3 regions of the Saccharopolyspora sp. 6M genome follow, and region 2 is predicted to be linked to each of the others. Evidence: riboswitches for the same ligand, from Rfam matches in the RefSeq annotation. Region 2 holds a riboswitch; each other region holds the start of a gene.

Evidence for each region. Region 2 has a riboswitch for cobalamin ahead of LCD31_RS17895 (ABC transporter substrate-binding protein). Riboswitches for the same ligand answer to the same signal wherever they lie in the genome.
Region 1: another riboswitch for cobalamin. It lies ahead of cobN (cobaltochelatase subunit CobN); the one in region 2 lies ahead of LCD31_RS17895 (ABC transporter substrate-binding protein).
Region 3: another riboswitch for cobalamin. It lies ahead of LCD31_RS07005 (hypothetical protein); the one in region 2 lies ahead of LCD31_RS17895 (ABC transporter substrate-binding protein).

The regions. Positions count from the first base shown of each region.
Region 1 is NZ_JAIUJZ010000164.1:241-9,500, forward strand. It holds partial or broken gene LCD31_RS20800 (hypothetical protein) at 1-105, shown strand, start outside; gene LCD31_RS20805 (hypothetical protein) at 386-544, shown strand; gene LCD31_RS20810 (cobalt-precorrin-5B (C(1))-methyltransferase) at 552-1,634, opposite strand; gene LCD31_RS20815 (cobalt-precorrin-6A reductase) at 1,658-2,395, shown strand; gene LCD31_RS20820 (precorrin-2 C(20)-methyltransferase) at 2,383-3,930, opposite strand; gene LCD31_RS20825 (precorrin-8X methylmutase) at 3,939-4,586, opposite strand; gene cobG (precorrin-3B synthase) at 4,583-5,803, opposite strand; cobalamin riboswitch at 6,057-6,189, shown strand; gene cobN (cobaltochelatase subunit CobN) at 6,312-9,260, shown strand, end outside.
Region 2 is NZ_JAIUJZ010000131.1:23,038-33,848, forward strand. It holds gene LCD31_RS17865 (cyclopropane-fatty-acyl-phospholipid synthase family protein) at 1-713, shown strand, start outside; gene LCD31_RS17870 (cytochrome P450) at 823-2,028, shown strand; gene LCD31_RS17875 (DEAD/DEAH box helicase) at 2,032-4,221, opposite strand; gene LCD31_RS17880 (multidrug efflux SMR transporter) at 4,407-4,727, shown strand; gene LCD31_RS17885 (multidrug efflux SMR transporter) at 4,724-5,098, shown strand; gene LCD31_RS17890 (TetR/AcrR family transcriptional regulator) at 5,073-5,609, shown strand; cobalamin riboswitch at 5,905-6,038, shown strand; gene LCD31_RS17895 (ABC transporter substrate-binding protein) at 6,122-7,138, shown strand; gene LCD31_RS17900 (iron ABC transporter permease) at 7,135-8,157, shown strand; gene LCD31_RS17905 (ABC transporter ATP-binding protein) at 8,154-8,927, shown strand; gene LCD31_RS17910 (LLM class flavin-dependent oxidoreductase) at 8,917-9,750, opposite strand; gene LCD31_RS17915 (TetR/AcrR family transcriptional regulator) at 10,176-10,754, shown strand.
Region 3 is NZ_JAIUJZ010000038.1:40,037-50,847, forward strand. It holds gene LCD31_RS06995 (MFS transporter) at 1-132, opposite strand, end outside; gene LCD31_RS07000 (PLP-dependent cysteine synthase family protein) at 129-1,232, opposite strand; gene LCD31_RS07005 (hypothetical protein) at 1,229-2,086, opposite strand; cobalamin riboswitch at 2,240-2,425, opposite strand; gene LCD31_RS07010 (DUF3558 family protein) at 2,620-3,144, opposite strand; gene LCD31_RS07015 (2-hydroxyacid dehydrogenase) at 3,387-4,361, opposite strand; gene LCD31_RS07020 (GntR family transcriptional regulator) at 4,438-5,109, opposite strand; gene LCD31_RS07025 (ribokinase) at 5,132-6,040, opposite strand; gene LCD31_RS07030 (dihydrodipicolinate synthase family protein) at 6,033-6,908, opposite strand; gene LCD31_RS07035 (Ldh family oxidoreductase) at 6,932-7,972, opposite strand; gene LCD31_RS07040 (MFS transporter) at 7,969-9,303, opposite strand; gene LCD31_RS07045 (hypothetical protein) at 9,500-10,393, shown strand; partial or broken gene LCD31_RS07050 (manganese catalase family protein) at 10,663-10,811, opposite strand, start outside.

The DNA of each region.
Region 1 (9,260 bases), on a different contig from region 2:
TTCGACCCGCACGGCCCCCTCCTCGGCCTCCCGGCCCGCGTGCACTGGCGGCAGGCCGGGCACCCCGATGCGGTCACCACCGCCGCCCTCGGCCTGCCCTCCTGACCCCCGGGACATCCCGTTCCCGATCACCTCCCGCGACGCGCTCCGCCCCCGGATCGGATGCGTCCCGCTGGTGCGATGCGCACCGCCTTCCCGCAGGCCGAGGTCACCGACTACGAGTGGTTGATGCCCGTGCTCGCCAACGCGCCTGAGGATCGACACGTGCTCGCCGCAGCGGTGCACGGGGGCGCTGAGGTCACCGTCACCGCGAACCTGGACGATTTTCCGGCCCCGCGATCTGAGGGAACACGGCGTTGCGGCCACACATCCCGACGCGTTCCTGGTGGACCTGCTCGACGAAGATCCGGAGTTGATCTCGCAATGCCTGCGGGACGCCGTGCTCGCCAGGCGCAGGCCGCCCGAGACGATCGACTCGTTGCTGGCACAGCGCGGCGAAGTCGTCCCCGATTTCGCCGAAGCCGCCCGGCGCTCGATGCGGTAGGCGCTGGTCAGCGGAACGGGGCGTGGCCGACGAGGGTGCCCGCGCGGTCGATGACCAGGACCTCGACGTCGATCGGGGCACCCTGGAGGGTGGTCAGGCAGAAGTCGCGGGAGCGGGCGGCGACGAGGTCGCCGAGCGGGATGTCCTCGGCCTGGCAGCGGGTGAGCGCGTCCAGCGCGGTGTTGGCGCCGCGAATGCTCTCGGCGAACTCGACGGAGGCGCCCGCGTCGCGCACGATCCCGGCCAGCAGCGCGAAGTTCACCTGCGACCGCTTCGAATGCAGGTCCAGATGCCCGTCGGCGAGCTTGGCGAGCTTGCCGATGCCGCCCGCGATCGTCAGCCGGGGCACCGGGTGGCGCCGCAGGTACTTGAGCACCGCGCCCGCGAAGTCGCCCATGTCCAGCATCGCCTCCGGCGCGAGGCCGTAGGTGCGGTCGACGAGCTTCTCCGAGGTGCTGCCGGTGCAGCCGGCGACGTGCTCCAGCCCGGCGGCCCGGGCCACGTCCACGCCGCGGCGGATGCTGTCGATCCACGCCGAGCACGAGTACGGCACCACCACGCCGGTCGTGCCGAGGATGGACAGGCCGCCGAGGATGCCGAGGCGCGGGTTCCAGGTGCGCCGCGCCAGTTCCTCCCCTTTCTCCACGGAGATCTCCACGACCACGTCCCCGCTGCCGCCGTGCTCGGCGGCGACCTGCCGCACGACGCCGCGGATGAGTTCGCGCGGCACCGGGTTGATCGCCGGTTCGCCCACCGGCAGCGGCAGGCCCGGTTTCGTCACGGTGCCCACGCCCGGACCGGCGCGGAACACCACCCCGGCGCCGGGTTCGGCGGGGCGGACCGTGGCCGACACCAGCGCGCCGTGCGTCACGTCCGGGTCGTCCCCGGCGTCCTTGACGATCGCCGCCATCGCCGACCCGGCGCCGAGGCGTTCCTTGGCGAGGGCGAACTCGGGGCGGTGCCCCTTCGGCAGCACGATGCCCACCGGATCGGGGAACCCGCCGGTGAGCAGCGCCGTGTAGGCGGCGGCGGTGGACGCCGTGGCGCAGGCGCCGGTCGTCCAGCCGTAGCGCAGCGCCTGGCCGGTCATAGCGCACCGCCTAGGCTGGCCGCATGGTCGAGGTGCGGCGAGTGCTGGTGCTCGGCGGCACCGCGGAGGCCCGCGAGCTCGCCGCCCGGCTCGGCGGCGAACCGGCGGTGCACGTGATCTCCTCGCTGGCGGGCCGGGTGCGCGACCCGCGGCTGCCCGAGGGCGAGGTGCGGATCGGCGGTTTCGGCGGTGCCGAGGGCCTCGCCGCGTGGCTGCGCGCCGAACGCATCGACGAGGTGGTGGACGCGACGCACCCGTTCGCCGCCGCCATGACCTCGAACGCGGTGCGCGCCTGCGCACTGGCGGGCCTGCCGCTGCTGGTGCTGCGCAGGCCCGGCTGGGAACCGGAACCGCACTGGCACCTGGTGGATTCGCTGGACGAGGCCGCCGCCGCGCTGCCCGGCCTGGGCGAGCGGATCTTCCTCAGCACCGGCCGCCAGGGCGTGCACCGGTTCGCGCACCTGGACCTGCGGTTCCTGGTGCGCGCCGTGGACCCACCGGAACCGCCGCTGCCGCCGCGCACCGAGCTGCTGCTGGCCCGCGGCCCGTTCGCGTTCGACGACGAGGTGGCGCTGCTGCGCGAGCACCGCATCGACGTGCTGGTCACCAAGGACAGCGGCGGCCCGATGACCCGTCCGAAGCTGGATGCGGCCCGGCTGCTGGGCGTCGCGGTGGTGCTGGTGCGGCGCCCGCCGGAACCACCGGTGCCCGTGGTGGGGACCGTGGCCGCCGCTGTGGAACGGCTGCGTCACGCCGGGTAGCGGCGCGGCGTGAACACCGTCCCGCCGACCGAGCGCGTGGTGGACGAGCCGATCAGCAGCAGGCAGCGCATGTCCACATCGGACGGATCGAGTTCGCCGAGCGGCACCACCCGCACCGACTCCTGCGGCCCGCCCACGTCGCGGCCGATCACCACCGGCGTCTCCGGGGAGCGGTGCTCCAGCAGCACGTCGCGGGCGGCGCCGACCTGCCAGGTGCGGCTGCGCGAGGCCGGGTTGTAGATGGCCATCGCCAGGTCGGCCTTCGCCGCCGCGGCCAGCCGCTCGACGATGACCTCCCACGGCTTCAACCGGTCCGACAGGGACAGCACGCAGTAGTCGTGGCCCAGCGGCGCGCCGATCCGGCTCGCCACCGCCTGCGCCGCGGTGAGGCCGGGCAGCACCCGCACCGGCACCTCCGCGAACCGCTCCTCGGTGGCGACCTCCAGCACGGCGCTGGCCATCGCGAACACGCCCGGATCGCCCGAGGACACCACGACGACGCGGGATCCGCGCCGCGCCAGGTCCAGGGCGAACTCGGCGCGCTCGGCCTCCACCCGGTTGTCCGAGGCGTGCTTGCGCTGCCGCGGGTTCGTCGGCAACCGGTCCAGGTAGGGGCCGTAGCCGACGAGGTCGTCGGCGGCGGCGACGGCGGTGTGCGCCTCCGGCGTGGTCCACTGCGGACCGGCCGGGCCGAGGCCGACGACCACGACCTCGCCGGTGCTCGCCGTCGGCGCGGGCTCGGGAGTTTCCCGTTGCGCCGCAGCGGAAACGGGTACCCCGGACGCGTCGGTCAGGTTCAGCGGGCTGTCCGCGTTCACCGGGCTCGGCAGCAGCGCCAGCGAGAAGTACGGCACCGACGCCGGATCCACCTCGCCCAGCGGCAGCAACCGCTGCCGGTCGGTGGTGGCGCGCTCCACGAAGTAGGCCTCGTCGAGCCGGCCCGCCTTCTCGAACGCCGCCTTCACCCCGTCGAAGGTGCGGCCCAGCTTCATGACCGCCGCCGCGTCGGTGCCCGCCAGCTTCTCGGCGAGCACGTCCGGGTCGAGCGTGCCGGGCAGCACCGTCAGCACCTCGTCGCGTTCCGCCAGCGGCCTGCCGAGCATCGCCGCCGCCCCGCTCACCGAGGTCACGCCGGGGATCGCGGCCACCTCGAACCGGCCCACCAGCCGCTTGTGCATGTGCATGTAGGAGCCGTAGAAGAACGGGTCGCCCTCGCACAGCAGCGCCACGGTGCGGCCCGCGGCCAGGTGCGCGGCGAGGCGTTCGGCCGCGTCGGCGTAGAACTCGTCGATGGCGCCCTGGTAGCCGCCCGGGTGGTCGGTGGTCTCGGTCGTCACCGGGTACACCAGCGGTTCCTCGACCTGGCCGTCCCGCAGGTACGGGGCGGCGACGGAACGCGCGATGCTGCGGCCGTGCCGGGCGCTGTGGTAGGCGATCACGTCGGCTTCGCCGATCAGCCGGGCGGCCTTGACCGTCACCAGCTCCGGATCTCCCGGGCCGAGCCCGACGCCGAACAACCTGCCTGCCTGCTCCACGGTGCTGCTCACTCCTGTTCGCTCGCGATCGCGTTGATGGCGGCCACGGCCATCGCGCTGCCGCCGCGGCGGCCGTGCACCACCAGGTGCTCCAGCGCCGGGTGGTCGGCCAGGGCCTGCTTCGATTCGGCGGCGCCGATGAACCCGACGGGCAGCCCGAGCACGGCGGCGGGCCTGCCCGCGCCCGCGTCGACCATCTCCAGCAGCCGGAACAGCGCGGTCGGCGCGTTGCCGACGGCCACCACGGACCCGTCCAGCCGGTCCCGCCACAGCTCCATCGCGGCCGCGCTGCGGGTCGTGCCGAGTTCCGCGGCGAGGCCGAGGACCCGCTCGTCACCGAGGGTGCAGAGGATGTCGTTGTCGGCGGGCAGCCTGCCCCGGGTGACGCCCGCGGCGACCATGGCGGCGTCGCAGAACACCGGTGCGCCACCGCGCAGCGCCTCGCGGGCGGCGAGCACCGCGCGCGGCGACCAGGCGATGTCGCGGACCAGGTCCACCATGCCGCAGGCGTGGATCATGCGGACGGCGACCTGGGCGACTTCCGGTGGCATGCCGTCGAGTTCCGCTTCAGCGCGGATCGTGGCGAACGAACGGCGGTAGATCTCCGCGCCGTCGCGCACGTACTCGTAGCCGCCGGTGCTGTCTGCGGTGTTCACACTGCCCTCCGTGCCGCGTCGAGCGCGGCGGACGTATCGCCGGCGGCACGGCCGCCGACCTCGTAGCCGGCCTCGGTGGCCAGCACTTCCACTCCTGGCCCGGCCGGTCGGCCGCAGCGGCGCGCGCAACCCGCCCAGTGCACCGGCAGCGGGCCGGGCCGGGTGGTGCGCAGCGCGTCGGCGCGCACGTCGGCGAGGGACTTCGCGCAGCCGGGGCTGCCCGTGCAGGCGGTCACTCCGGCCAGCGGCGCGCCCGAGTCGGTGAGGAACCCGGCGGCGGCCAGCTCGGCGAGCCTGCGCGGCGCCTCGGCCGCGGGGACGTCGGTGAGCAGCAGCGCGCGCCACGGCGTGAGCCGCAGCGGGTGCGGTGCGGCGGTCCGGGCGGCGATCTCTTCGGTCTGCGCGGCGAGCACCGCGATCTGCGCGGCGTCCAGCCGTCCCAGCGGTGCGCCGAGGGCGAGGTCGACCCGGTCGTCGTCGCGGGCCAGCACGCCCAGCTCGGCGTGCGTGCGCACCGGATCACCGGGCGTGACCACGGATTCCGCCGGGGTGCAGGGGAATTCCTCCCGGACGCGGCCAGCGATCCGCTCCGCGCCGCCGGGCAGTTCCGCGAGCCGCCAGCTCTCCGCACCCAGCCGGTCCCGCTCCGCGAGGAACGCGGCGGCCGCGAGCACCGCGGCGCGGGCCGCGTCGGCCGCGGGCACCCGCAGCCCGAGGTCGGCCCCGGCGAGCAGCACCGCCACCGAGCCGTCCGCCGGGTGCAGCGCGACGTCCGCGCCCAGCGCGGTCACCTCGCCGCCGCCGTCGTCCGCGGTGAACAGGAACCGGCCGGGCAGCTCCGCCAGCTCCGGGTCGGCGCGCAGCCGCTCGTCCAGTTCCACCGCCACCGCGCGCACGTCCAGCGCCCCCGGGCGGGTGCGCGGCGAGGCGACGACGTTGCGCACCCGCTCGTGCGTCGGCGACGGCAGCAGCCCGGCCGCGCCGAGCAGGTCGGCGAACTCCGGCACCGCCGCCGCGGACAGCCCGCGGACCTGGACGTTCGCCCGCGAGGTGAGTTCCCAGCCGCCGTCACCCAGCGCGGCCGCGGTCGCCAGCGCCCGCACCTGCCGCGCCGCGAGCCGCCCGCCGGGCACCCGGACGCGGGCCAGTCCCCCGTCGGCGGCCTCGTGCACCCGCAGCGCGCCGGGGCACGCGTCGGGTCCGGCTCGTCGCGGCACGCTCGTCCCCGCTCTCGTCGATCGTGGTCTGGTCCGGAACTCGCAGCGCACGGCGCCGCTGTCCGGGGTGCGCGGACTCGGGGGCGCACCGGCGACCGTCGATACTACGTCCCGCCCGGATCGCGTCCGCAAAACGCGATGCGCCTCACCGGGCGGCCGGACCGGCCGAGTGCGGGATCTCTCCCGCGTGCGCACGATCGGCCACTTGACGAACGATCGCCCCGTTGCGGAGAGTTGTCGGCGGCGACGTGCGGAGGAAGCCGGTGCGAGTCCGGCGCGGTCCCGCCACTGTCACCGGGGAGCGGACTCCGAGTACGAGGCCACTGCCCGCGCGCCGCGCGGGTGGGAAGGCCGGAGCGAGCGCCGATCCGGGAGCCAGGACACTCCGGCGCCGCCACCGCCCGGTGCCACACCGGGTGCCGACGACTCCGGGGCGAGGACCCCGAGGAAGGTTGACCATGCGTCCTGTCCGCACGCCCGCGTCCCTGCTCAGCCGGGAGCGTGCCGCATGATCCTGCTGCTGTCCACATCGGACACCGATCTGCTCAGCGCACGCGCCAGCGGTGCGGACTTCCGCCTCGGCAACCCGGCTCGGCTCGGCGTGGACGACCTGCCGCCGCTGCTGGAGGGCGCCGACCTCGTCGTGGTGCGGCTGCTCGGCGGCCGCCGCGCGTGGGAGGAGGGCTTGGACGCGCTGCTCGCCGGACCGCGCCCGGTCGTGGTGCTCGGCGGTGAGCAGGCCCCGGACGCGGAGCTGATGGAGTGCTCCACGGTGCCCGGCGGCGTCTGCTCGCAGGCGCACGGCTACCTCGCGCAGGGCGGACCGGAGAACCTGGCGCAGCTGTTCAACTTCCTGTCCGACACGGTGCTGCTCACCGGCCACGGCTTCGAACCGCCGGTGGAGACGCCGAAGTGGGGTCTGCTGGAGCGGACCCCGCGCCGGACCGAAGGCCCGAAGGTCGCGGTGCTCTACTACCGCGCGCACCACATGGCGGGCAACACCGCGTTCGCGCACGCCCTGTCCGAGGCGATCGAGGACGCGGGCGGCCAGGCGCTGCCGGTGTTCTGCGCCTCGCTGCGCGCCCCCGAAGCGGGCCTGCTGGACACGTTGCGCGAGGCGGACGCGCTGATCGTGACGGTGCTGGCCGCGGGCGGCACGAAGCCCGCGACGGCCTCCGCCGGTGGCGACGACGAGGCGTGGGACGTGGGCGCGCTCGCCGCGCTGGACGTGCCGATCCTGCAGGGCCTCACCCTGACCTCCAGCCGCGAGGCGTGGGAGGACAACGACGAGGGCCTGTCCCCGCTGGACATGGCCACCCAGGTCGCGGTGCCCGAGTTCGACGGCCGCCTGATCACGGTGCCGTTCTCGTTCAAGGAGAACGACGCCGAGGGCCTCCCGGTGTACGTCGCCGACCCGGAGCGCGCGGCCCGCGTCGCCGGGATCGCGGTGAAGCACGCGCGGCTGCGGCACGTGCCCGCCGCGGACAAGCGGCTGGTGCTGATGCTCTCGGCGTACCCGACGAAGCACTCCCGGATCGGCAACGCCGTCGGCCTGGACACCCCGGCGAGCGCGGTGGGCCTGCTGCGGCGGCTGCGCGAGGCCGGCTACGACATCGGCCCGGCGGACGGCCCGGACGCGCTGCCCGGCGTGGCCGCGCAGGACGGCGACGCGCTGGTGCACGCGCTGATCGCCGCCGGTGGCCAGGACCCGGACTGGCTGACCGAGGAGCAGCTGTCCGGCAACCCGGTGCGCATCCCCGCGAAGCGCTACGCCGACTGGTTCGCCACGCTGCCGCAGGACCTGCGGGAGAGCGTCGAGCAGCACTGGGGCCCGCCGCCGGGCGAGCAGTTCGTGGACCGCTCGCACGACCCGGACGGCGAGATCGTGGTGGCCGCGCTGCGCGCCGGGAACGTGGTCGTGGTCGTGCAGCCGCCGCGCGGGTTCGGCGAGAACCCGATCGCGATCTACCACGACCCGGACCTGCCGCCGAGCCACCACTACCTGGCCGCCTACCGCTGGATGACCGACGAGTTCGGCGCGCACGCGATGGTGCACCTCGGCAAGCACGGCAACCTGGAGTGGCTGCCCGGCAAGACCGCGGGCATGTCGGCGTCCTGCGCACCGGACGCGGCGCTGGCCGACCTGCCGCTGGTGTACCCGTTCCTGGTCAACGACCCGGGCGAGGGCACCCAGGCGAAGCGCCGGGTGCACGCGACGCTGGTGGACCACCTGGTGCCGCCGATGGCGCGCGCGGAGAGCTACGGCGACATCGCGAAGCTGGAGCAGCTGCTCGACGAGCACGCGCAGATCTCGGCGATGGACCCGGCGAAGCTGCCCGCGATCCGCAGCCAGATCTGGACGTTGATGCAAGCCGCGAAGCTCGACCACGACCTCGGCCTGGACGAGCGCCCGCACGAGGCCGAGTTCGACGACATGCTGCTGCACGTCGACGGCTGGCTGTGCGAGATCAAGGACGCGCAGATCCGCGACGGCCTGCACGTCCTCGGCGCCGCCCCGACCGGGGAGGCGCGGGTGAACCTGGTGCTGGCGATGCTGCGCGCCCGCCAGGTGTGGGGCGGGCAGAGCGGTGCGCTGCCCGGCCTGCGCGAGGCGCTGGGCATGCTGGAGGACGGCAGCGTCGCCCGCGGCACCGTGGACGACGTGGAGACCTCCGCGCACGCGCTCGTCGCGGGCCTGGAGGAGCGCGGCTGGGAGCTCGGCGCGGTCGTCGAGGTGTGCCGCTCGGTGCTGGGCGACGCGCCGGACGACGTGGTGCGGGTGCTGGAGTTCGCCGTCACCGAGGTGGTGCCGCGGCTGGACGCCACCACCGACGAGATGACCGCGACGCTGCACGCCCTCGACGGCGGCTACGTGCCCGCGGGCCCGAGCGGTTCCCCGCTGCGCGGCCTGATCAACGTGCTGCCGACGGGCCGGAACTTCTACTCGGTGGACCCGAAGGCGGTGCCGAGCAGGCTCGCCTGGGAGACCGGGCACGCCATCGCCGATTCGCTGATCGAGCGCTACCTCGCCGACACCGGCGAGTACCCGCGCTCGGTGGGCCTGTCGGTGTGGGGCACCTCGGCGATGCGCACCTCCGGCGACGACATCGCGGAAGTGCTGGCGCTGCTGGGCGTGCGGCCCACCTGGGACGAGGCGTCGCGGCGCGTCAACGGGCTCGAAGTGATCCCGCTCGACGAGCTGGGCCGCCCGCGGGTGGACGTGACGGTGCGGATCAGCGGGTTCTTCCGCGACGCGTTCCCGCACGTGGTGACGCTGCTCGACGACGCGGTCCGCAAGGTCGCCGCGCTCGACGAGCCGGACGAGCAGAACTTCGTGCGCGCCCACGCGCAGGCCGACCTGGCCGGGCACGGCGACGAGCGCCGCGCCACCACGCGCATCTTCGGTTCGAAGCCCGGCGCCTACGGGGCCGGTCTGCTGCCGCTGATGGACAGCAAG
Region 2 (10,811 bases):
TCTGGGACCTCGACGACTCCGAGGTGCCGCTGGTGGAGGCCGCCGACCGGCTCACCGACATGATGACCGAGCGGTTGCGGTTGCGGGCCGGGCACCGCGTGCTCGACGTCGGCTGCGGACTCGGCCAGCCCGCGAGCCGCATCGCCGCCCGCACCGGAGCCCACGTCACCGGCGTGTCCATCAGCCGGGACCAGATCAGCCGCGCCACCGAGCTCGCGCAGGACGCCGGGCTCGCCGGCCAGGTCGAGTTCCAGCATGCCGACGCGATGAACCTGCCGTTCCCCGACGCCTCCTTCGACGCGGCCATCGCCATCGAGTCGATCTTCCACATGCCCGACCGCGAGCAGGTGCTGAGCGAGATCCAGCGCGTGCTCAAGCCCGGCGGCCGGCTCACCCTCACCGACTTCTTCGCCCGCGGCCCCATTCCCGCGGACAAGCAGGAGCATGTGGACCGCTGCCTGCGCGACTTCATCATGACCCTCGCCGACGGGGACGACTACCTGCCGATGCTGCGCCGCGCCGGGCTGCGGTTCGCCGAACTGCTCGACATCACCGAGCAGAGCGTGCGCCCCACCTTCCAGCAGATGAGCGCCGCCAACGACCAGCTCGACCCGGTTTTCCAGGAGGAGGCGGACACGAAGTTCAGCCCCGCCGACATGGTGGACGTGGACGAGTTCGGCTCGGTCCTGCTGACCGCCGAGAAGCCCGCCTGATCTCCGCGGGTCCACCCAGGTGAATGGCCCATCCGTCCCGGGAACGCGGGCCGGTGGGCCGTTCACCTCCCCGCCGATCGTTGATGAGGGATGGTCTGCTGTGACCGAGATGGTCGAACACGACGACACCGCCTTGGCGTTCCCGCCGCCGCGGAGGTGCCCGTACCGGCTACCGGACGAATACCCGGAACTGCGGGAGAACTCGCCGGTGCAGCGCGTGCTGCTGCCCACCGGCAGGCACGCGTGGATCGTCACCCGCTACGAGGACGTGCGCAAGGCGCTCATCGACCCGCGGCTGAGCTCCGACCGCGGTGACCCGAACTTCCCGCACATGGTGGAGCTCGCCAAGAGCGACAACGACTCCACCCTGTCGCTGGCCGGGATGGACCCGCCGGTGCACACCCGCGCCCGCCGGGCCGTCGTCGGCGAGTTCACCGTGCGCAAGACCGAGGCGCTGCGACCCCGCGTCCAGCAGATCGTCGACGAGGCGGTGGACGCGATGCTGGCCGGGCCGCAGCCGGCCGACCTGGTGCGGGCGCTGTCGTTCCCGGTGCCGTCGCTGGTGATCTGCGAACTGCTCGGCGTGTCCTACGCCGACCACGAGTTCTTCGAGGACCGCACCTCGACGATGCTCAACACCACCGAGCCGCCGCTGGCCCGGCAGCGCGCCTTCTTCGACCTCCAGTCCTACTTGGACGAACTGGTGACGGCGAAGGAGGCGGAGCCCGGCGACGACCTGCTCAGCCGACAGGCCGCGAAACCGGCCGAGGAGCGCTCCTACGACCACGCCGAGCTCGTCGACCTCGCGTTCCTGCTGCTGACCGCGGGGCACGACACCACCGGCAACATGATCTCGCTGGGCTCGCTGGCGCTGATGCAGAACCCGCGGCTGCGGGACCGGGTCATCGCCGAACCGGGACGCACCCTCGAAGTCGTGGACGAGCTGCTGCGCTACTTCAGCATCACCGACCTGATCACGGTGCGGATCGCCAAGGACGACCTGGAGATCGGCGGCCAGCCCATCAAGGCGGGGGAGGGCGTGTTCGCGCTCGGCGGCTCCGCCAACCGCGACCCGGCCGCGTTCGAGCGCCCCGAGGAGATCGACGTGGAGCGCGGCGCCCGCCAGCACGTCGCGTTCGGCTATGGCCCGCACCAGTGCCTCGGCCAGAACCTGGCCCGGATGGAACTGGAGATCGTCTACAACACCCTGTTCCGCAAGATCCCCGGCCTGCGCCCGACGGCCGCGCTCGACGAGATCCCGCTCAAGAACGACGCGGCCATCTTCGGCCTGCACGCCCTCCCCGTCACCTGGTGAGGATCAGCCGAGGCCGAGGCGGTCGCGTTCCACCTCGACGATGCGGCGTTCGACGGGGACGGTGGCGTCGTGCAGGCGGCGTTCGTCCAGGGGACGGGTGTTGAGCGCCTCGGGGTCGGTGAGCTTCGCGGCGCTCTCCCGGGCGTAGGCGTCGAACAGGCGCGATTTCCCCTCGAGGAGTTCGCGGAGCCGCTGGTCCACGGTGTCCTTGGCGAGGATGCGGTGCACGTGGACCTTGCGGGTCTGGCCCATCCGGTGGCAGCGGGCGATGGCCTGCTCCTCCGCGCTGGGTTTCAGCTGCGGTTCGGCGAGCACCACCACGTTCGCGGCCTGGATGTTGAGCCCGGTGCCGCCCGCGTCGATCTGGGCGAGCAGCACGGCGTGCCCGTCCCGCTCGGAGAACTCGTCGACGAGTCCTTGCTTGTCGGTGAGGTGGCCGTCCAGGTCCTTCGGCATCGCGGCGGGCCCGACGGCCTCGCGGACGGCGGCGAGCACCGGCCGGAAGAAGGTGAACACGACGACCTTCCACCGCTGCTGCGCGGCTTCCTCGACGATCTCCCGCAGCCGCGCCAGCTTCGCCGAACCGGCCTGCTCGTAGGCGGTGCGCCGCATGGCCATCAGGTTCCCCGACGCCACCGCGTTCCGGTAGGCGGTGTCGTCGGAGCCGGTGAGCTCGACCCAGTCCTCCAGCTCGATGAGCTCGGGCAGTTCGGTGAGCACGTCCTCCTGGTTGCGCCGCAGGTACACCGGTGCCACCGCCCGCCGGAACCGGCCCGGCGCCAGCGCGTCCCGCGCGTCGAGCCGGGCGGCCACCTCCGGTTGCAGGTAGCCGACGAGGGTGCGGAACTCGTCGACGCGGTTCTCCATCGGGGTGCCGGTGAGCAGCAGCGCGCGGTCCGCCCGGCCCACCAGGGACACCACCGCCCGGGAGCGCTGCGCCTGCGGGTTCTTCACGTAGTGCGCCTCGTCCACCACGACCATCGACAGCGGCGCGTCCGCCACCCCGCGCAGCCGTTGCAGGGTGTCGAACGAGGTGACGGCGACCCCGCCGTCGCGCAGCCACTCGCGGGTGGCTGCGTCCCGGTCCGGGCCGTGCAGCGGGTGCGGCACGAGCGCGCTGCGCCGGGACGTCTCGTGCACCCAGTTGATCAGCACTCCGGCCGGGCACACCACCAGGAAGTGGGTGCCGCCGCGCGCGGTGAGGTGCGCCATCGCGGCCAGCGCCTCCACCGTCTTGCCCAGGCCCATCTCGTCGCCGAGGATCGACTTCCGCCGCGCCAGGGCGAACTTCGCGCCGAACGCCTGGTAGCCGCGCAGCGCGACCCGCATCAGCCCGGTGTCGAGCCCGGTCGCGGTGACCTGCCGCTCCTGCTCCGGCGGCAGCTGCCCGGTGGCGGCTCCGGCGGCGGTCCCGGCGTGGCCGGTGAGCTCGGCGAGCAGCGTGTTGTAGGTGGCGGCGCGGCGTTCGTAGTCCTGCCACAGCGCCGCGGGCGCCAGCCGCTCCTCCGCGCCGACGGCGTCCGCCGCGGTGGCGCGAACCTGCCGGATGCCGGGTTCGGCGAGCAGCCCGTCCAGCCGCGCCCGCGCGTCGAGCGCGGCGGCCCCGCGACCGGCCCCGGTGAACCACATCCGCAGCCTGCTGCGGGTCCGCTGCGCAGGCGGTTCCAGCTCGTCGAGGGTGCCGAGCCCGCGCCGGATCTCCTCCTGCAGCGCGGAGATCCGCTCTCCGGCGAGTTCCCAGGCGCGCACCGCCGCCAGCAGCGCGGCGTGCTCCGGATCGCGCCGGTCCGGGTCGAGGCGCACCACGACGTCCTGCGCGCCGGCCTGCGCGAGGCGCCCGGCGGCGTCCGCGGCCTGTCGCGCGATGGCCGGGCCGACGCCGGGCACGGTCTGCAACCGCTCCGGGGTCGCGGCGGCCACGTCGGCGACGGTGCGGAAGCCGGCGCGTTCCAGCTCGCCGAGCCGCAGCCTGCCCTGCGCGGCTTCGCGGAGCCTGCCGACCGGCATCGCGCGCAACCGCTCCCACGCCTCCCGCTGCCGGAACGCGTCGTACCGCCGCCGCGCCAGCGCGCGCAGCCGGTCCGGTTCGGCGAGCAGCCCGTGCGCGGCCGCGCGAAACGACCGCGCCCCGGCCAGCGCGGCGCGCGCCGCGCGACCCGCCTTCACCTCGCCTGGCTCGTCGTCGAGCTGCATGCTTCCTCCCCAGGAATCCCGTGCTCGTCAGTACCGCACCGTCCGAGCGTGCGGGCAGCCACCGAGCGGGTGGTCCGCGACCGCGGCACCCCGACAAGCCTGCCGGATCACCGGACGCCGGTGCCGCAGGGTCCGCCGGGACGGCCGCTTGCCATTTATGAACAGCTGTACATACTCTTGTCGGCATGACGTTCGGGATGCTGTGCCTGGCCATCGCCGCGGGGCTGTGCGGTTCGCTGTGCACCCGGGCCTCGCGCGGATTCACCCGCTGGGGCTGGGGGATCGCGGCGATCGCCGGGTACGCGATCGCGACCGTGCTGCTGTCCTGGCTGGTGCAGCGGCTGCCGGTCGGACTCGTGTACGCGGTGTGGACGGGCGCCGCGGCGGTGGTGCTGGTGGCCGTGGACCGGGTCTTCTTCGCGGTGCGCACCAGCCGGGTGCAGCTCGGCGGCATGGCGGTGACGCTGCTCGGCATCGTGCTGCTCGGCACCGGGACGGGCGGATGAGCGCGGCGCGCCGGGCGTGGGCGCACCTCGCGGGCACCATCGTGCTGGAGATCGTCGCCACCCTGGCGCTGCGGGCCTCCGCCGGTTTCACCGCGCCGGTGCCGTCGGCGGTCGCGGTGGTCGGCTACGGTGCGACGGTCGTGCTGCTGTCGCGGGCGCTGCGGGTGATCCCGCTGGGCGTGGCCTACGTGATCTGGACCGGCGCGGGGACGGCCGGGGTCGCGCTGCTGGGATCGGTGCTGTTCGCCGACCACCTGCCCCCGGTGGCATGGCTCGGCGTCGCGTGCGTGATCGGCGGCGTCGCGATGATCAACCTGGCGAGGCGGGATTCGCGGGAGGAACGCGGTGCGGCCGAAGAACACCCCGAATGATCCCGAACGGCGGGAGCGGATCGTGGACGCCGCGATCCAGCTGATCCGCGACGGCGGCACCTCCCGCGTCACCGCGCGCGCCGCCGCGCAGCAGGCCGGGGTGCCCGTCGGTTCCGTCGCCTACCACTTCGAATCGGTGCGCGCGCTGCTGATCGAGGCGAGCAGGCGGGTGCTGCGTTCCCGCGCCGAGTCCCTCGACGAGTGGCTGCGCGGGGTCACCGCGGACACCGTCGTCGCCCGGCTCGCCGAGCTGGTCCACCACCACCTCACCGCGGAGCGCGGCACCAGCGTCGTCACCTACGAGCTGTACGTCCTCGGCATGCGCGACCCGGAATTCCGCGCGGTGAGCCGTGCTTCGCTGGTCCACCTGCGGGAGAAGCTGGCCGAAGTGCTGCCCGCTCCGGCGGCGGACCGGCTCGCCGCGACCGCCGACGGCTACCAGATGCAATGCCTCTTCGAGGAGCGAACCCCGCCGGTGGAGAACATCCGCACGATGTTGCAACCGGACTGATGTCTGTTCGTCCGTTGCTCGGGGGTCGTTCCCTGTCAGCGGGGAAGCCGCTGAGCAGCGACCACGCGCGCAGGTCGACCACCCGCGGGTTCTCAGCGCTTTCCTCGCGAGAACAGCGTTTTCGCATGTGGCGGAGCCACCTGTGAAAACGATCCCGCAGCGAGGAAAGCGCTGAGTCCGCCACCCATCCCCGAAAGCAGAACGAGTGGCGGTGCCCGCAGCGAGGAACATCACCTTGATGGGGTAGTGGTATGTCCGGTTAGGGTGCTCGGGAGCCAGTCGCGCCCGCGAGGGCAGGGAATCCGGTCGGAATCCGGAGCTGACGCGCAGCGGTAGGGGCGATGGGCGAGGAACGGCCGCACGGCCGCGACCACTGGACCACCGGGTCCGGGAAGGGACCTCGCCCGGCGAACCCGAGCCCGAAGACCTGGCTGGCTCCCCGGACCGCACTCGGTGCCGGGTCGCAGCCTGCCGGGCCCCGCGCATGGGTCCGGGGTGAGGAACCACGTGACATGCCGTTCTCGCGCCCCCGCGCGTTCCGGGCCGGACTGGTGGCGTTGACCGCGACCGTGCTGGCCTCCTGCGCCGCCCCCGCCGACGACACCGCACCCGCCGCCGGGGCGACGACGCTGCACAACTGCGGCACCGAGGTCACCGTCGCGGAACCGCCGCGGCGGGCGGTGTCGCTGAACCAGTCGACCACCGAGATCATGCTCTCGCTGGGACTGGCCGACCGGATGGTGGGCACCGCGACCTGGACGGAGCCGGTCGACCCGCCGCTGGCCGCGGCGAACGCGCGGGTGCCGAAGCTCGCCGAGAACACCCCGTCGTTCGAGTCCGTGCTGGACACCGAACCGGACATCGTGCTCGGCGCCTACCAGGCCATGTTCACCGACGAGCGCGTCGCCGACCGCGAGCGGTTCACCGAGCTCGGCGTGCCCACCTACCTGTCGCCGAGCAACTGCCTGCCGGAGGAGGCGCCGCTGCCGGAACCGGTGCAGCTGGCCGACATCCACCAGGAGGTGCAGGACATCGCCGACCTGTTCGGCGTCCCCGAGCGGGGCCGGGCGCTCAACGAGCAGCTGCGCGGCCGGGTGGAGGCGGCGCGGCAGAAGGTCGCCGGGCTGGACTCGCGCGGCGACATCTCGGTGCTGTTCTGGTTCGCCCGCACCGAATCCCCGTACGTGGCGGGCTCCACCGGGTCTCCGGCGATCATGGCCAGGGAGCTGGGCGTGCGCAACGCCTACGACGACGTCACCTCGATGTGGCCGCAGGTGTCCTGGGAGGACGTGCTGGCCCGCGACCCGGACCTGCTGGTGCTCGGCGATCTCACCCGCGACGGCGAAGGCGACGGGCTCGCGGCGAAGGAGCGGTTCCTGCACGAGGACCCGGCGGTGTCCCGGCTCGCCGCGGTCCGCGACGACCACCTGCTGAGCATGACCGGCACCGAGCTGAACATCAGCCTCCGCACCGTGCAGGGCATCGAGCGGCTCGCGGACCGGCTCGTCGAGCTGGACCGGCAGCGGTGACGGCGGGGCGGCTGCCCGCCTCCGCCATCGTGCTGGCCGGGATCCCGGCGCTGCTGCTGTCGATCGCCGCCGCGGTCACCCTCGGGCCCGCGGACCTGTCGGTCGCCGACGTGGGCAGCGTGGTGGGGCACCGGCTCGGGCTGGTGGACACCGAGGTGTCCCGCATCGGGCAGGGCATCGTGCTGCAGCTGCGGTTGCCGCGGGCGCTGCTGGCCTCGATCTGCGGTGCCGGGCTGGGGGTGTGCGGGGCGGTATTGCAGTCGCTGGTGCGCAACCCGCTCGCCGACCCGTACCTGCTCGGGGTGTCGGCCGGGGCCTCCACGGGCGCGGTGTCGCTGGTGGTGCTGGGGCTCGGGGCCGGGGCGATCGGGTTGACCGCGGGGGCGTTCGCGGGAGCGCTGGTGGTGTTCGCGCTGGCGCTGCTGCTGGCGTCGGTCGCGGGTGGCGCCGCCGGGCACACCGTGCTGGCCGGGGTCGCGGGCACCCAGCTGTTCTCCGCGCTGACCTCCTACATCGTGATCACGTCGGCGGACGCGGAGCAGACCCGCGGGGTGCTGTTCTGGCTGCTGGGTTCGCTGTCGGGGGCGCGGTGGAACGACGTGGTGCTGGCCGGGATCGTGTGCGTGGCGTGCCTGGTGCTGTGCCTGGCCCGGGCTGGGGCGCTGGACGCGTTCGCGTTCGGCCAGGACGCGGCGGCCTCCCTCGGGGTGCACGTGCAGCGGTTGCGGATCGTGCTGCTGGTGGCGACGGCGCTGCTGGCGGCGACGCTGGTGGCCGCCGCGGGCGCGATCGGGTTCGTCGGCCTGGTGCTGCCGCAGGCGGCGCGGCTGCTGGTCGGACCGCGGCACCGCGCGCTGCTGCCGGTGACGGCGGTGCTGGGCGCGGTGCTGCTGGTGTGGGTGGACGTGCTGGCCACCACGATCGCCGCGCCGCAGGAGGTGCCGGTCGGCGTGGTCACCGCGCTCGTCGGGGTGCCCGCGTTCGCCGTGCTGCTGGCCAAGCGGGGGAGGGTCTCGTGAGCCTGACCGCGAACGACGTGTCCTGGTCGGCCGGGGGAGCGCTGATCCTCGACGGGGTGCGGCTGCGCGTGGAACCCGGGCGGACCGTGGGCCTGCTCGGGCCGAACGGATCCGGGAAGTCCTCGCTGCTGCGGCTGCTCGCGGGCCTGCGCCGACCGGCGAGCGGGACGGTGGCGGTCGGTGACCGGACCACCGACCGCTGGCCGCGCCGCGAGCTGGCCCGGCGGGTGGCGGTGGTCGAGCAGCAGGTCGGCACGGACGTGGACCTCACCGTCGCCGAGGTCGTCGCCCTCGGCCGCACCCCGCACCGCAGCGGCTGGGGCGGGCGGAGCGCGGCGGACGAGGAGATCATCCGCCGCGCCCTGGCGCAGACCGGCCTGGACGGGCTGGCGCACCGGCGCTGGCACGGGCTCTCCGGCGGGGAGCGCCAGCGCGCCCAGATCGCGCGGGCGCTGGCGCAGGAACCGGTGGAGCTGGTGCTGGACGAGCCGACGAACCACCTGGACATCGCCCACCAGCTGGACCTGCTGGCGCTGGTGCGGCGGCTACCGGTGACCAGCGTGATCGCGCTGCACGACCTGAACCTGGCGGGGATGTTCTGCGACGAGCTGGCGGTGCTCTCCGGCGGCCGGGTGGTGGCGGCGGGCACCCCGCGGGAGGTGCTGACCGAGCGGACCATCGCCGAGGTCTACGGCGTCCGCTGCGAGGTGTCCGAAGTGGACGGCCATCCGCACGTCCGGTTCCTGCCGGAGCTGCCGGTCAGCGGATGAGCTCGTCGGCGACCCAGCGGGCGACCCCGGGCGGGAACGGCGCGGGCAGGCCCAGCACCACGTGGGTGAACCCGGCCTCGACCGCCGCGCCGATCGCTTCACGGGTCTCGGCGGGCCGCTCGTAGTCCACCGCCAGGTGGATCGAGCGGGTGATCTCCGCCGGGTCGCGGCCGATCTCGGCGCAGCGGCGGTCCAGCATGGCGCTGCGGGACTTCGCGTCCTCGATGTCGCCGCCGGGGATGTTCCACACGTCCGCGTGCGCGGCGACGATCCGCAGCGTCGCCGCGGCGCGCCCGCCGATGAGGATCGGCGGGTGCGGGCGCTGCACCGGCTTCGGGTTGCCGAACGCGCCGGTCAGCCGCACGTGCTCGCCGTCGAAGTCGAACGGCTCGTCCTCGGTCCACAGCCGTCGGATCACCGTGCAGGCCTCGTCGAGCGCGCCGACCGCGCGGGCGGTGTCGTGGAACGGCATCCCGTGCGCGGCGTACTCGCGGCGGGCCAGCGGGTGGTCCGGCCGGGAGCCGACGCCGATGCCGAAGTCGAGCCGTCCGTCCGAGATGACGTCCACCGTGGTGGCGATCTTCGCCAGCACCGCAGGCGGCCGGAACCGGTTGCTGGTCACCAGCACGCCGACGCGCAACCGGCGGGTGGCGGCGGCGAGGGCGGCGAGCATCGTCCAGCCCTCGTAGACGGGGCCGTCCAGGTCACCGCCGATGGGCATCAGGTGGTCGAACAGCCAGGCGTGCTCGATCTCGGGGATCGCGTCGGCCTCGCGCCAGACCTCCAGGAGGTCGCGGTGGTGCAGGTTCTGCGGGGCGGTCATGATCCCGAAGCTGGTGCGGGTGGAATGCGTCACGGGGGATCCTCCGGTGTCCTCGAGTTTAATCGGAACAAAGTTCCGTTTAATGGGTGCAGATGTGGGGTCGTGGTGGGCGGGACGGGCGCGGCACGGGTCGGCCGGCCGGCGGTGGTGGCATCCGCGGTCGCCGTGCCGCGGCTTCCCCGGCGAGGAGTCGCGGAAGTGCCGTTCTCCTCAGGTTCGTCGCACGGTGGTCGCTCGATCGCACCGGGTCCGCTCGGGGCGGGGAGCCGCGCCGGTGGAGCGCTCCCGCTCGCGCCGGCGCCGCGGTCGGGCGAGGCGTTCCGGTGGCCGTCCCGCTCTGGCATCATGGAACAACCGGAACCGCACTCCGGAAACTATACGGAACAGTGTTCCGCATGGCAAGTCCGCATCGGGAGGGGAGCACGGTGGGCGCAGACGACGGCGCGGCGCGGCCCAAGCGGGCGGACGCCCAGCGCAACGAGAGGACGCTGCTGGACGCCGCCGCCGCGGTGTTCGTCCGCTCCGGCGTGGAAGCCCCGGTGCGCGACATCGCCGCGCAGGCCGGGGTCGGAACCGGCACGATCTACCGGCACTTCCCGACGCGGTCCGACCTCATCATCGCCGTCTACCGGCACCAGATCGAAGCCTGCGCCGAAGCCGGACCGGTGCTGCTGGAGAGCTGCGCGACCCCGTACGCCGCGCTGCGGCGGTGGATCAACCTGTTCGTCGACTTCCTGGTCACCAAGCACGGGCTGGCGAAGGTGCTGCGCTCCGACGAGGACGGGTTCGAGGCGCTGCACGCCTACTTCCTGGACCGGCTGCTGCCGGTGTGCGCGGAACTGCTCGCCGCCGCCGCGCGCTCGGGGGAGATCCGCGCCGACCTGGAGGCCATCGAGCTGATGCGCGGAGTCGGGAACCTCTGCATCGGCGCGGAAGACGACCCGCGCTACGACGCGCGCCGCCTCGTCGACGTCCTCATCGCGGGCCTCCGTGCCGCCTCCTGAACCCGAACCCTCACCGGCCTGAGGACGGCGGCCGAACGACCCGCCCATCCCCGGTTC
Region 3 (10,811 bases), on a different contig from region 2:
GTAGCCGAGGTTCCCGCTCATGTACGCGGCCAGGAACGGCATCAGCATGTAGAAGCCGACGTTGATGCCGAACTGGTTGATCACCAGCAGCTTCGCCGCCGGGGACAACCGGGCGAACGCGGCGCGGTTCACGGCCGCACCTCGCAGACCGGGCATTCCGCCGGGCCGTCGGCTCGCCGGGCACACGGATCGACCACCTTGCGCGACCTCCTCCACGTCGTTCTGCTGTCCACTTCGGACGGTATGCCGTCCGCGTCCACCGGTTCGGCGGCGGGTTCCGGGAAGTCCTGCGCGGCGAGGAAGTCCGGGTCGTAGATCGTCCCCCAGTAGCGGTGCGGCCCGTCCGGGAACACCGCGGCCACCTGGTCCGCGCCGAGCTCCCGGGCGCACCAGGACGCCACCAGCGCCACCGCGCCGGTGCTCCAGCCGCCGGTGACGAACGCGCCGGCCCCGAGCCGGTGGCAGGCCGCGACGGACTCCGCCGCGCCGACCAGGTGCACCTCGTCGAACGCCGCGTAGTCCACGTTGCCGGGGTGGATGCTGCTGCCGAGGCCGCGCATCAGGCGCTTCGCCACCGGGTCGCCGAACACCGCGGACCCCGCCGCGTCCACCCCGACCAGCCGCACCCTGGGGGCGCGCTCGCGCAGCGCCCGCGCGATGCCGGCGCTGTGCCCGCCGGTGCCGACGCTGCACACCACGACCTGCGCGTCCGGCAGCTGGTCCAGCAGTTCGTGGCCGAGCGCGCGGTAGCCGGTGACGTTGTCCGGGTTGTTGTACTGGTCCGGCCAGTACGCCCCGGGCAGCTCGGCCAGCAGCTCCCGCACCCGGTCCAGCCGCGCGCGCTGCCAGCCGCCCACCGGGTGCGGGTCGCGCACCAGCTCCACCCGCACCCCGTGCGCGGTGAGCAGCGCGCGGGTCTGCCCATCGAGCTCCGCGTCGGCGACCACGACGACCGGGTGGCCCAGCGCGGTCCCCACGTATGCCAGGCCGATGCCCAGGGTGCCGCTGGTGGACTCGACGACCGTCCCGCCGGGGCGCAGTTCTCCGCGGGCCCGGGCCGCGGTGAGCATGGCGTGCGCGGCGCGGGCCTTCATGCCGCCCGGCGCGGTGCTCTCCAGCTTCGCCCAGAAACCCGGGTGCGGGAACGCGATCGGTGCGGCGACCCGCAGCAGCGGGGTGCCTCCGATCAGGTCCAGGGCCGAGTCGCAGCGGGCGGGCGCGCGACCCGTCACCGCACGACCTCGGTGGCGCGGGCGGCCTCGTAGGTGTGGATCGTGGTGTCCTCGCCGGAGAGCCAGAAGAACGGGTAGGGCTCCGCCGACAGCGCGCGCACCGGGCCGCCGAGCAGTTCCCGCAGCACAGCGGATCCGGTCTGCGCGAACAGGGTCAGCGGCAGGTCGCGGGCCGCGCAGGTCGCGGCGATGTCGTCGAAGGTGCCGTTGCCGAGGACCATGCCGGAGGCCAGCACCGCGTCCGCGCCGTCGATCGCGGCGGCGTGGTCGGTGCGGATCGGCTCGTCCCACTCGGTGCGGCCGCCCTTGAGGTCGCAGGGCACGTAGTCGAGCCCGCGGTCCCGCAGCGCGTCGAGCAGCGAGTTCACCACGCCGATCACCGCGACCCGGCCGCCATCGGGGACCGCGGTGATCGCGGCGACCGCGCGGGCGCGGGCGGTGGACTTGACCAGCGAGTCGCCCGTCGGGATCACCACCTGCCGGGACAGCGGGTGCGCGGCGTGCGGGGTGAGCGCGGCGAGGTAGGCGTCCAGCGCCGCGACCCGCACCGGCAGCAGCGGGTGCCGCAGCAGCTCGGCCGCGGTGCGGCCCACGGCGGCGCGCACCGCGTCCTCGTCCAGGGCGCCGGGTTCGACGGCGCACGAGCCGACGGCGTCGGCGATCCGGACGCTGAGCACGGTGTTGGTGTAGCCGGTGCCGCGCCCGGTGTGCCGGGCGGCCTGCACGGTCAGGAACGCGACGGCGGCGGAGAGCTCCGCCGGGCCGTTCCCGTCCGCATCGCGGACGTGGCCGGACAGCGCGGACTCGACCAGCGAGTCCACGTAGGACTGATCAGTGGTGGTGGCAGGACGCACGTGTCTCCCCGAGCTGGAACCGGAACGGAACGCACAGCGGCGGGACGAACCCGCGGGGACGACTAGTGTCCGATGTGGACGGTTTGCCGGACTTCCCGGCGCGATGCGGCGATGCGCGACACCACGTACCTCCTCCGGGGCTCCGCGACCCCGCACGAATCGGCACGACGGTGCCAGTCTCCTGGCTCGCGGATCGGCACCGGCCTCCGGCCTTCCCGCCGGGGACCGGCAGTGGCTCGGGTGGAGGACGACTCCCCACTCACAGTGGCGGGACCGCGCCGGATTCGCACCGGCTTCCTGCACACCGTCGTTCGAACGGCTCAGAAGTTCGCAGCCCCGGTGGCCGATGTCAAGGCCGCGGCCACCGCCCGGAACCCGCACCGCGGTCGGCGGAACCGGTGTCGCCGCAGGTGGCGGACACCGGCGCACGCATCGCCGTTCGCGAATATGACATCGGCGACTCCGGCTCCCGCGCCCGGTGCTGCCACCTCACCGGACGCGGGATCACCGCGACCTCGCCGTGCGCCCGGCGGCTAGGCGGCGGGCCAGGAGGGGACGGCCGCGTCGAGGGCCCGCTCCACCAGCTCGCACGGGTCGGCGGTGGCACCGCTGGGGATCTTCGACTTCGCCGACACCGCCTGGTCCGAGTCGGCGGCCACGACCAGTTCGCAGGTGCCGTCGGCCTTCGGGTCACCGGAGTTCGCGCGCACCGCCGGGTGCCCGCCGATGGTCAGCTCGCCGAAGTCGGAGTACTCCTCGGCCGCGTCCTGGAAGTCCTGCAGCGACCGGTCCGCGACCACACCGACCTCCAGCCGCACGCTGTCCCGCGGGGTGCTCCAGGTGCACGCGCCCGCGCTCTCCTTGCCGCCCAGGTGGAATCCCAGCTCGTGCACCGTCTGCTCGGGCACCAGGTCGCAGGGCTTCTCCCCGCTCGCGTCCTTCGGGGAGTCGACCTGCACGCCGCCGCATCCCGCCAGCGACAGCGCGGCGACGACGGCCAAGCCGACCGAGCCGAGCCGAACCGCGCCGATGCGGGGCACCGCAACCTTCTCGTTCACACTCATCACGCCTGCCGTTGATCCGGTCCGGATCGGGTCGATCCGGAGAACTCGCGCCCTCCCCGCTGGACGCGCTGATCATGTCCCGTGCGTCCAGCGGGCGGCTCCGGCAGCAACGCGGTTTCGGCCGTAGCGCCCAAGAATCGAGCGACCGGCCCGGCGCACCGGCTGCCCCGAGCGGACCAGGACCACCGGCGCTCCCACCCCCGAAAACAGCCCCCGATGACGAGAACCCGCCAACTTCAGCGGGGGCGCGGCTCGACCCCGTTGACCACGTCGGCGGGCCGCTCCCCGGTCAGCACGGCGGCGAGCTTCGCGAACAACCTCCCGCGGAGGTTGTGGTAGGCGTCCCAGGTCACGCCCGCGGTGTGCGGATTGAGCAGCACGTCCGAGCGGCCCCGCAGCGGCGAGTCCGCGGGCAGCGGTTCCTGCTCGAACACGTCCAGCGCCGCGCCCGCCAGCTGCCCGGAATCCAGGGCCCGCACCAGCGCCCGCTCGTCCAGGACGCCGCCACGCCCCGCGTTGAGCACGTAGCCGCCGCGCCGCATCCGCGCCAGCAGCTCGTCACCGACCAGGCCGTGGGTGGCGGTGTTCAGCGGCAGGTGCAGGCTCAGCACGTCCGAGGCGGCCACCGCCTCGGCCAGCGGCAGGTACTCCCGGCCCGGCTCGGACGGCACCGGGTCGTGCACCACCACCCGGGCGCCGAAGCCGTCCAGGCGACGGGCCACCGCGCGCCCGATGTTGCCGAAGCCGAGGATGCCGACCGTCAGCGCCGCCAGGTCGCGGCCGCGCAACCCCTCCGGTCCCCAGCCGCCGGATTCCACCTTGCGGTGCCCGGCCGCGTAGTGCCGCAGCAGGTACAGCAGCGAACCGACCGTCCAGTCGGCGACCGCGTCGGCGTTGAACCCGGGCAGGTTCGCCACCGGGATGCCGCGCTCGGCCGCGGCGAGGTGGTCCACGCCGTCGAAGCCGACCGCGACGGACTGCACGAGCTCGCAGCGCGGCATCGCGTCCAGCAGCTCGGCGCCGATCCGCCGCTCCTTCTCCAGCGGGGCCAGCACGATCGTCGCGGTGGCCAGCGCGTCCAGGTGGGCGGCGGGGTCCTGCTCCGGCCCGATCTCGGTGATCCGCAGCCCGGGCAGGTCCGGCAGGTGCTCGCGCAACGACGCCTCGGTGATGTCGTTGAGGTCGTAGAAGCTGACGATGTGACCGGTCATGGTTCCTCTCTCGGGGTGTTCCGGGCGCGCGGAACCCGCTCCCCGCCGGTGGCGAGGAGCCGGGTTCCGCGTGGTGTCAGGAAGTGGCGGCCCAGATGCGCTGGAGCGCGGCGAGCATCCGCTCCTCGGAGCCCGCCAGGTGCGCGGTGAGCAGCGAGGTGGCGCGCGCCGCGTCGCCGTCGGCGATCGAGGACCGCAGCTGCTCGTGCGCGGTGCACACCGGGCCCAGGTCCTCGTCCTCGCTGTTGGTGACCGCAAGCATGCTGGCGAACAGCGGCTCGATCTGCAGCCAGATCGTCAGCAGCCTGCGGTTGCCGCTGGCCTCGTAGATGCCGCGGTGGAACCGCAGGTCGTGCTCGGCGAACTCGGCGGCCCGGGGCGGCGTGGCCGTCTCGGACATGCCGCGCAGCCCGCGGAGCATGCCCGTCTCCGAGCGCTGCTCGCCGAGACCGATGGCGCTGGTCACGGCGAGCGTCTCGATGGCCTGCCGGATCGCGTAGAGCTCGCGGACGTCCGCGGCGCTCAGCCCGACCACGTGCACCCCGCGGCGCTGCGGTTCGACCAGGTTCTCCAGCCGCAGCAGCTTCAGCGCGTCGCGGACCGGGCCCCGGCTGACGTCGAAGCTCTCCGCCACGGAGTCCTCGACGAGGTGCGTGCCCGGCGAGATCTCCCCGCGCACGATCCGGTCCCGGAGCGTGCGGGCCAGCCGCTCCCCGAGCGAATCCGCGCGGACGAGCGAGTCGGACATGCATCCTCCCTCGATCACATCGTCAACCGTGGACAATAGTGGTCGCCGCCAGCAGCTCGGTCACCTCGTGCCGGTGCGGCATGCCGCCCGCGCCCGTCCTGGTGACGCTGAGCGCGGCGGCCGCGGCGGCGACCCGGGCGGCTTCGGGCAGCGCGGCCCCTTCCGCGAGCAGCGCGCCGAGCGCCCCGGCGAAGGTGTCCCCGGCGCCGGTGGTGTCCACGGTGGACACCGGCACGGCGGGCACGCGCCCGAGCGAGCGGCCGTCGGCGGCGAGCTCCACTCCGCGCTCCCCGACCGTGACCAGCACCGACCGTCCGCCGGTGGACAGCGCGCGCGCCGCGGCGGCCGGGTCCCGCTCACCGGTGAGCTCGGCGGCCTCGTGCTCGTTGGGCACCAGCACGTCCACCGCGTCGAGCAGTGCGGCGGGGAACGCCCGCACCGGGGCCGGGGTGAGCACGACGGTGCGGCCGAGCCCGGCGGCTTCGACGAGCACCGGCACCGGAACCTCGCCTTGCAGCAGCAGCACGTCCGCGGTCGCGATCGCCGCCCCGTCCGCGGCGCTGAGCTCGGTGAACTCGTCGTTCGCGCCGCCGCAGAAGACGATCGTGTTCTCCCCGGCGGCGTCCACGGCGATGTCGGCGGTGCCGGTCGGCGCCGAGGTGCGCAGCACGCCGGACAGGTCGAGCCCGTCGGCCGCCAGCCGCCGGGCGAGGAAGTCCGCTTCGCCGTCCGCGCCGACGCGCGCGCGGAAGTCGACGGTCGCGCCCATCCGGGCGGCCGCCACCGCCTGGTTCAGCCCCTTGCCGCCGGCGAAGCGGTCCCGGCCGAGGCCGCGCACCGTCTCCCCCGGCAGCGGCCTGCGCTCGACCCGGACCACGGTGTCCACGTTGGCGCTGCCGAGCACGCACACGCGCCCGCCGCGCTCAGCCATGGGCGGCGACCGCGCGTTCCAGTTCGGCGCGCCCGGCGGCGTCCACCGGGTCGAGCGCCATCCGGCTGGTGCCCGCCTCGACGCCCTGCAGCGCCAGGCCGGCCTTCATCCGCTCCGGGTCGCCGCGCACCGCGTCCACCGCGAGGTCGACGCCGTCCTGCGCCCGGGACACCGCGGCCGGGTCCCCGGCGGCGCCGGCGTCGGCGGCCGCCACGAACGGCTTGGGCAGCACCGAGGCGACCCCGGAGACCACGCCGTCGATGCCGCGCGCGGTCACCTGCGCGATGTCCCGATCACCACCGGTGAAGATCTGGAAGTCCGCCGGGACCGCGTCCCGGTAGGCGGCGACCGCGTCCAGCGACTCACCGCTGATCTTGGCGCCGACGACCGCGGGCAGCGCCGCGATCCGGCCCAGCAGCTCCGGCCGGACGGCGTTGCCGGTGCGGTCGGTGAACAGGTACGCGTACACGTCGAGCCCGTCGGCGTCGGCGGTGGCGGACCGGAAGAACTCCACGATCGCCTCGTCCCCGGCGGGCAGGTAGTACGGGGTGAGCACCGCGACCGAGGTGGCCCCGAGCTCGCGGGCGTCGGCGATCAGCCCCCGCACCTGGAACGCGCTGGGCGCGCCGACGTGCACGACGACCCGCTTGCCGCGCAGCACTTCCAGGCTGAGCCGTGCGAGGTCGTGCCGCTCCCGCTCGGTCAGCGAGGGGAACTCGCCGGTGGTGCCGAGCACGAAAGCCCCGTCGGTGCCGGAGGCGGCGATGAACTCGAGGATGCGGCGCGAGGCCGCCAGGTCCACCGACCCGTCCGCGGCGAAGCCGACGGGGGCGGCGGTGAGGATGATCGGCCGGTTCGGCGCGGTCATGTCGGTCCTTTCGGGGTGGTCGGTCACAACAGGCTGGTTTCGAGGGCGGCGAGTTCGGCGAGGGTTCCGGGCGGCAGCGCGACGGAGGTACCGGCTTCGGCGCGGCTGCGCCGTTCCAGGTCGCCGGGCACCAGCACCCCGTCGGCGCGCAGCGCGGCGGCGACCCGGCCGGTGGTCGCGGCGTAGGCGTCCCGCTCGCCGAACGCGCCCGGGTCGAGCGCGATGATCGTGACACCGCCGAGGCCCGCCGGGTCCTCGTCGGGTCCGCGCAGCCGCGCCAGGCCGCGCAGCGAGGCGGCGGACCCGTCGGCGTGCGCGAGGCCGCCGAGCAGCGCGGCGGCCAGGGCCAGCCCGTAGCCCTTGTGCCCGGCGAGCGCGCCACCGAGCGGGGTCAGCGTGCCGTCGGCGTAGAAGTCCTCCGGGTCGGTGCCCGGCAGGCCGTCCGCGGTCAGCACGGCGCCCTCCGGCAACGGATCACCGGTGCGCTTCGCGGCGTGCACCTTGCCCTCGGCGATGGTCGACATCGAACCGTCGAACACGATCGCGCCGTCGGCGGCGGGGACGCCGACCGACCACGGGTTGGTGTTGAGGAAGGGCCTGCCGCTGCCGCTCCCGAACGGCGCCATGCTGCCCACGCCGGGTCCGGCGGCGCCGACCTGCACGAGCGCGACGAGCCCGCGCGCGGCGAGCCGTTCGGCGTACTCGCCGAGGCGGCCGATGTGGGTGCTGCGGCGGACGGTGGCGGCGGCGACGCCGAGGCGTTCGGCGGCGACGGCGGCCTCCTCGGTGGCCAGCGCGGCGGCGTGGTGGCCGAAGCCGTGGTGGCCGTCGACGACGATCGCCGCGGGTGTCGCGCTGACGACTTCCGCGCGCGCCCCGGCGACGATCAGCCCGCGCTCGATCTCGGCGGCGTACTGCGGCAACCGCAGCACGCCGTGGCTGGCGTGCCCGGAGAGCTCGGCCCGCACCAGGTGGTCGGCGACCTCGGTGGCGACCTCCGCGGGGGCGCCGAGCGCGCGCACGACGCCGCGCACCCGGTCGGTCAGCTCGCTGATCTCGATCACGCGGTCTCCTCGGTGGCGAGCGGCCGCAGCCGCGGCATGAAGAACGCGTAGTTCAGCGCGCCGAGCACGGCCACCCCGCCCGCGATCAGCAGCGGCACCGCGAACGACGAGGTGATCCCGGTGATCACGCCGATCAGGATCGGCGAAACGATCCCGGCGCAGTTGGCGGCGGCGTTCTGGATCCCGCCGAGCGAGCCGACGTGCGCGGCGGTGGGCGCCACGTCCGCGGGCAGGCACCACACGGACGCGGCGGCGAACGTGCTGGAGAAGTACGACACCGACAGCGCCACCAGCGCCGTGCCCACCCCGGGCGAGACCACGGCCAGCGCGATCACCGAGGTGCCGAGCAGCCCGCCGACGAGGCAGCCCTTGCGCGCCGTCGTGAGGTCGGTGCCGCGGCGCACCAGCCAGTCCGACACGAGCCCGCCCGTCCAGCCGCCGAGCATCGAGGCGATGCCGGGGACCATCCCGAGGAACCCGAAGTTGAGCAGCGTCAGGTCGTAGGTGTTCACCAGGTACGTCGGGAACCAGGTGATGAAGAAGTACGCGACGAAGTTGATGCAGAAGAAGCCGATCATCATCGACCACACGGCGCGGTGGCGGAACAGCGACTTCCAGGACACCGCCACCGGCTGCTCGGCGTCCGCGCGTTCCTCCTGCCCGGAGCGGATGTGCGCGAGTTCGGCGTCGCCGACCCGCCGGGATTCGCGCGGCGAGCGGTAGAAGAACCACCACCCGACGGCGTAGGCGACGGCGAGGCCGCCGGTCACCAGGAACGAGGCCCGCCAGCCGAAGCTCGCGACGAGCAGCGCGACCAGCGGGATGCACAGCGTCGAGCCGATCGGGTTGCCGTTGTTGAAGGTGCCGGAGGCGAAGCTGCGCTCCCCCTTCGGGAACCACTCGGAGACCACCTGGGCGGCGGCCGGGAACGCGGGCGCCTCCCCGATTCCCAGCAGCAGCCGCAGCACGACCAGCGAGCCGACGCCCCAGGCGAGGCCCATCAGCATCGTGACCGCGCCGAAGACCAGCGCGGACAGCGCGATGAGCTTCCGCGGCCCGAGCCTGCCCGCGAGGAACCCGGCGGGCAGCTGGGCGGCCGAGTAGGTCCAGAAGAACGAGGACAGCAGCACGCCGGCCAGCGCGTCGGACATGCCGAGGTCGGCTTCCATGTCCGGCAGCGCGACGCTGATCGTGGCGCGGTCGAGGTAGTTGACCGCGATGCCCAGCGTCACCGCGGCGAGCACCAGGTAGCGGTACCGGCCGACCTTCGAGCCGGGGGTGGCGCGGCCGGGCGCGCGCTCGCCGCCGGAGGTCAGCGAGTCGGATTCCATGAACGGTTCTCCTTCGAAACCGAACCGGTGGCCGCGTCGCCACCGGGTTCGTGAACCGTAAACCGTTAACGAAGACCCCGCAAGAACCGCTTCCCGGCGGGGATCGACGACCGGGCGAGCACCCCGGAGCGTCGATATTAGGTTAGGCTCGCCTAAGATTCAGTTCCGTCCCCGCCGACCAGTGAGGACCTCGACGTTGCACCCACCTGATCCGTCCCGCGGCGCCGCGGGCACCGGCTCCCGGACCGACCTCGACCTGCTGCTGAACCGGCCCGGCTCGCACGGCGCACGGCTCGACCTCGACGTGGACGCGCTCGCCGCGCACCTGCCGCTGCTCGACGAGTGCGTCGCCATGACCGCCAACGGCACCGCGCTGATCAGCGACCTCGGCACCTACGCCCCGCCCAGCTTCACCGGGGACCCGCTGCCGCTCGTCCCGGACGCGGTGCTGCTGCGGCTGCACCGGCCGTCGGTGCGGGCGTTCGTCGCGATGGACGCCGACGAGGGGCGCCACGAACCACCGGGGCTGTGGATGTTCGACCACCTGCACCGCGTGGTGCACCGCGGCTACCTGGTGTCGCACCGCGGAACCTTCGCCATGGACCTGCTGCGGATGGCGCGGCCCGCCGCGGCGGAGGAATCCCGCGCCGAACCGGCGGGCGACTCCTCCGACCAGCTCGGCACCCTCGACGGGCTGCTCGCCGACGCCACCTCCGGAGCCGACGCGGGGGTCGCGGTCGAACCGGCGCAGGTCGTCGACCTGCTCTGCCACCTGTGCGACACCGGGGTGCCGCTGAGCATCGGCGTGCTCAACCGCGGCTGCCTCCAGCTGCACACCGGCGCGCTCGACCTCGTCGAGCACCGCGGCAACATGATCACGATGGTCTCCGGCGGCTGCAACGCCGCCTTCCACCCCGCCGACCTCGCCGAGGCCCGCATCACCCGGCCGCACGGCGTGCGCGGTCCCACCTCCGTGGTCCGGCTGCACGCCGCCGACGGCCGCTGCGTCGCCGTCCTCGCCCAACTCGGCCTCACCACCCCGGCCCTCGCCACCACCTGGGAGCAGACCATCAGCGGACTGGTCGGCTGAGCCGGATCCGGCGGCCGCCCGCGGGCCGTCCGTCCCGCCTTCCTCCATCCCGCCCGGTTTCCGGTCCCTCGACGCGGTTCCGCCGCCACGCCGAGGAATTCCGGCGGTCCACTTCGGACTCGGCCCCCTGGTCGCCGCAGCGGGCGACGCCCCGACGCGTCCAGGCCCGGCGGCACCCCCACGCGAACAGCGCCGCACAACCGGCAGGACGACGACGCGTTCCGCAGCCGGCGTGCGGCGTCCACCGCTGATCGCGATTCGCGACGGGCGCGTGGTGTCGCGGGCCGGCAAGAAGGACGGCAGGTCGCGAACACCCTTGTCGTCGGTCATGTGGTGGAGCCGCGCGACCTGCGCCCGTCCCTGCATCTCCGCGTCGGCGTTGGAGGTGAAGTCCACCAGCAGGTTCCCGCTCGCCGTG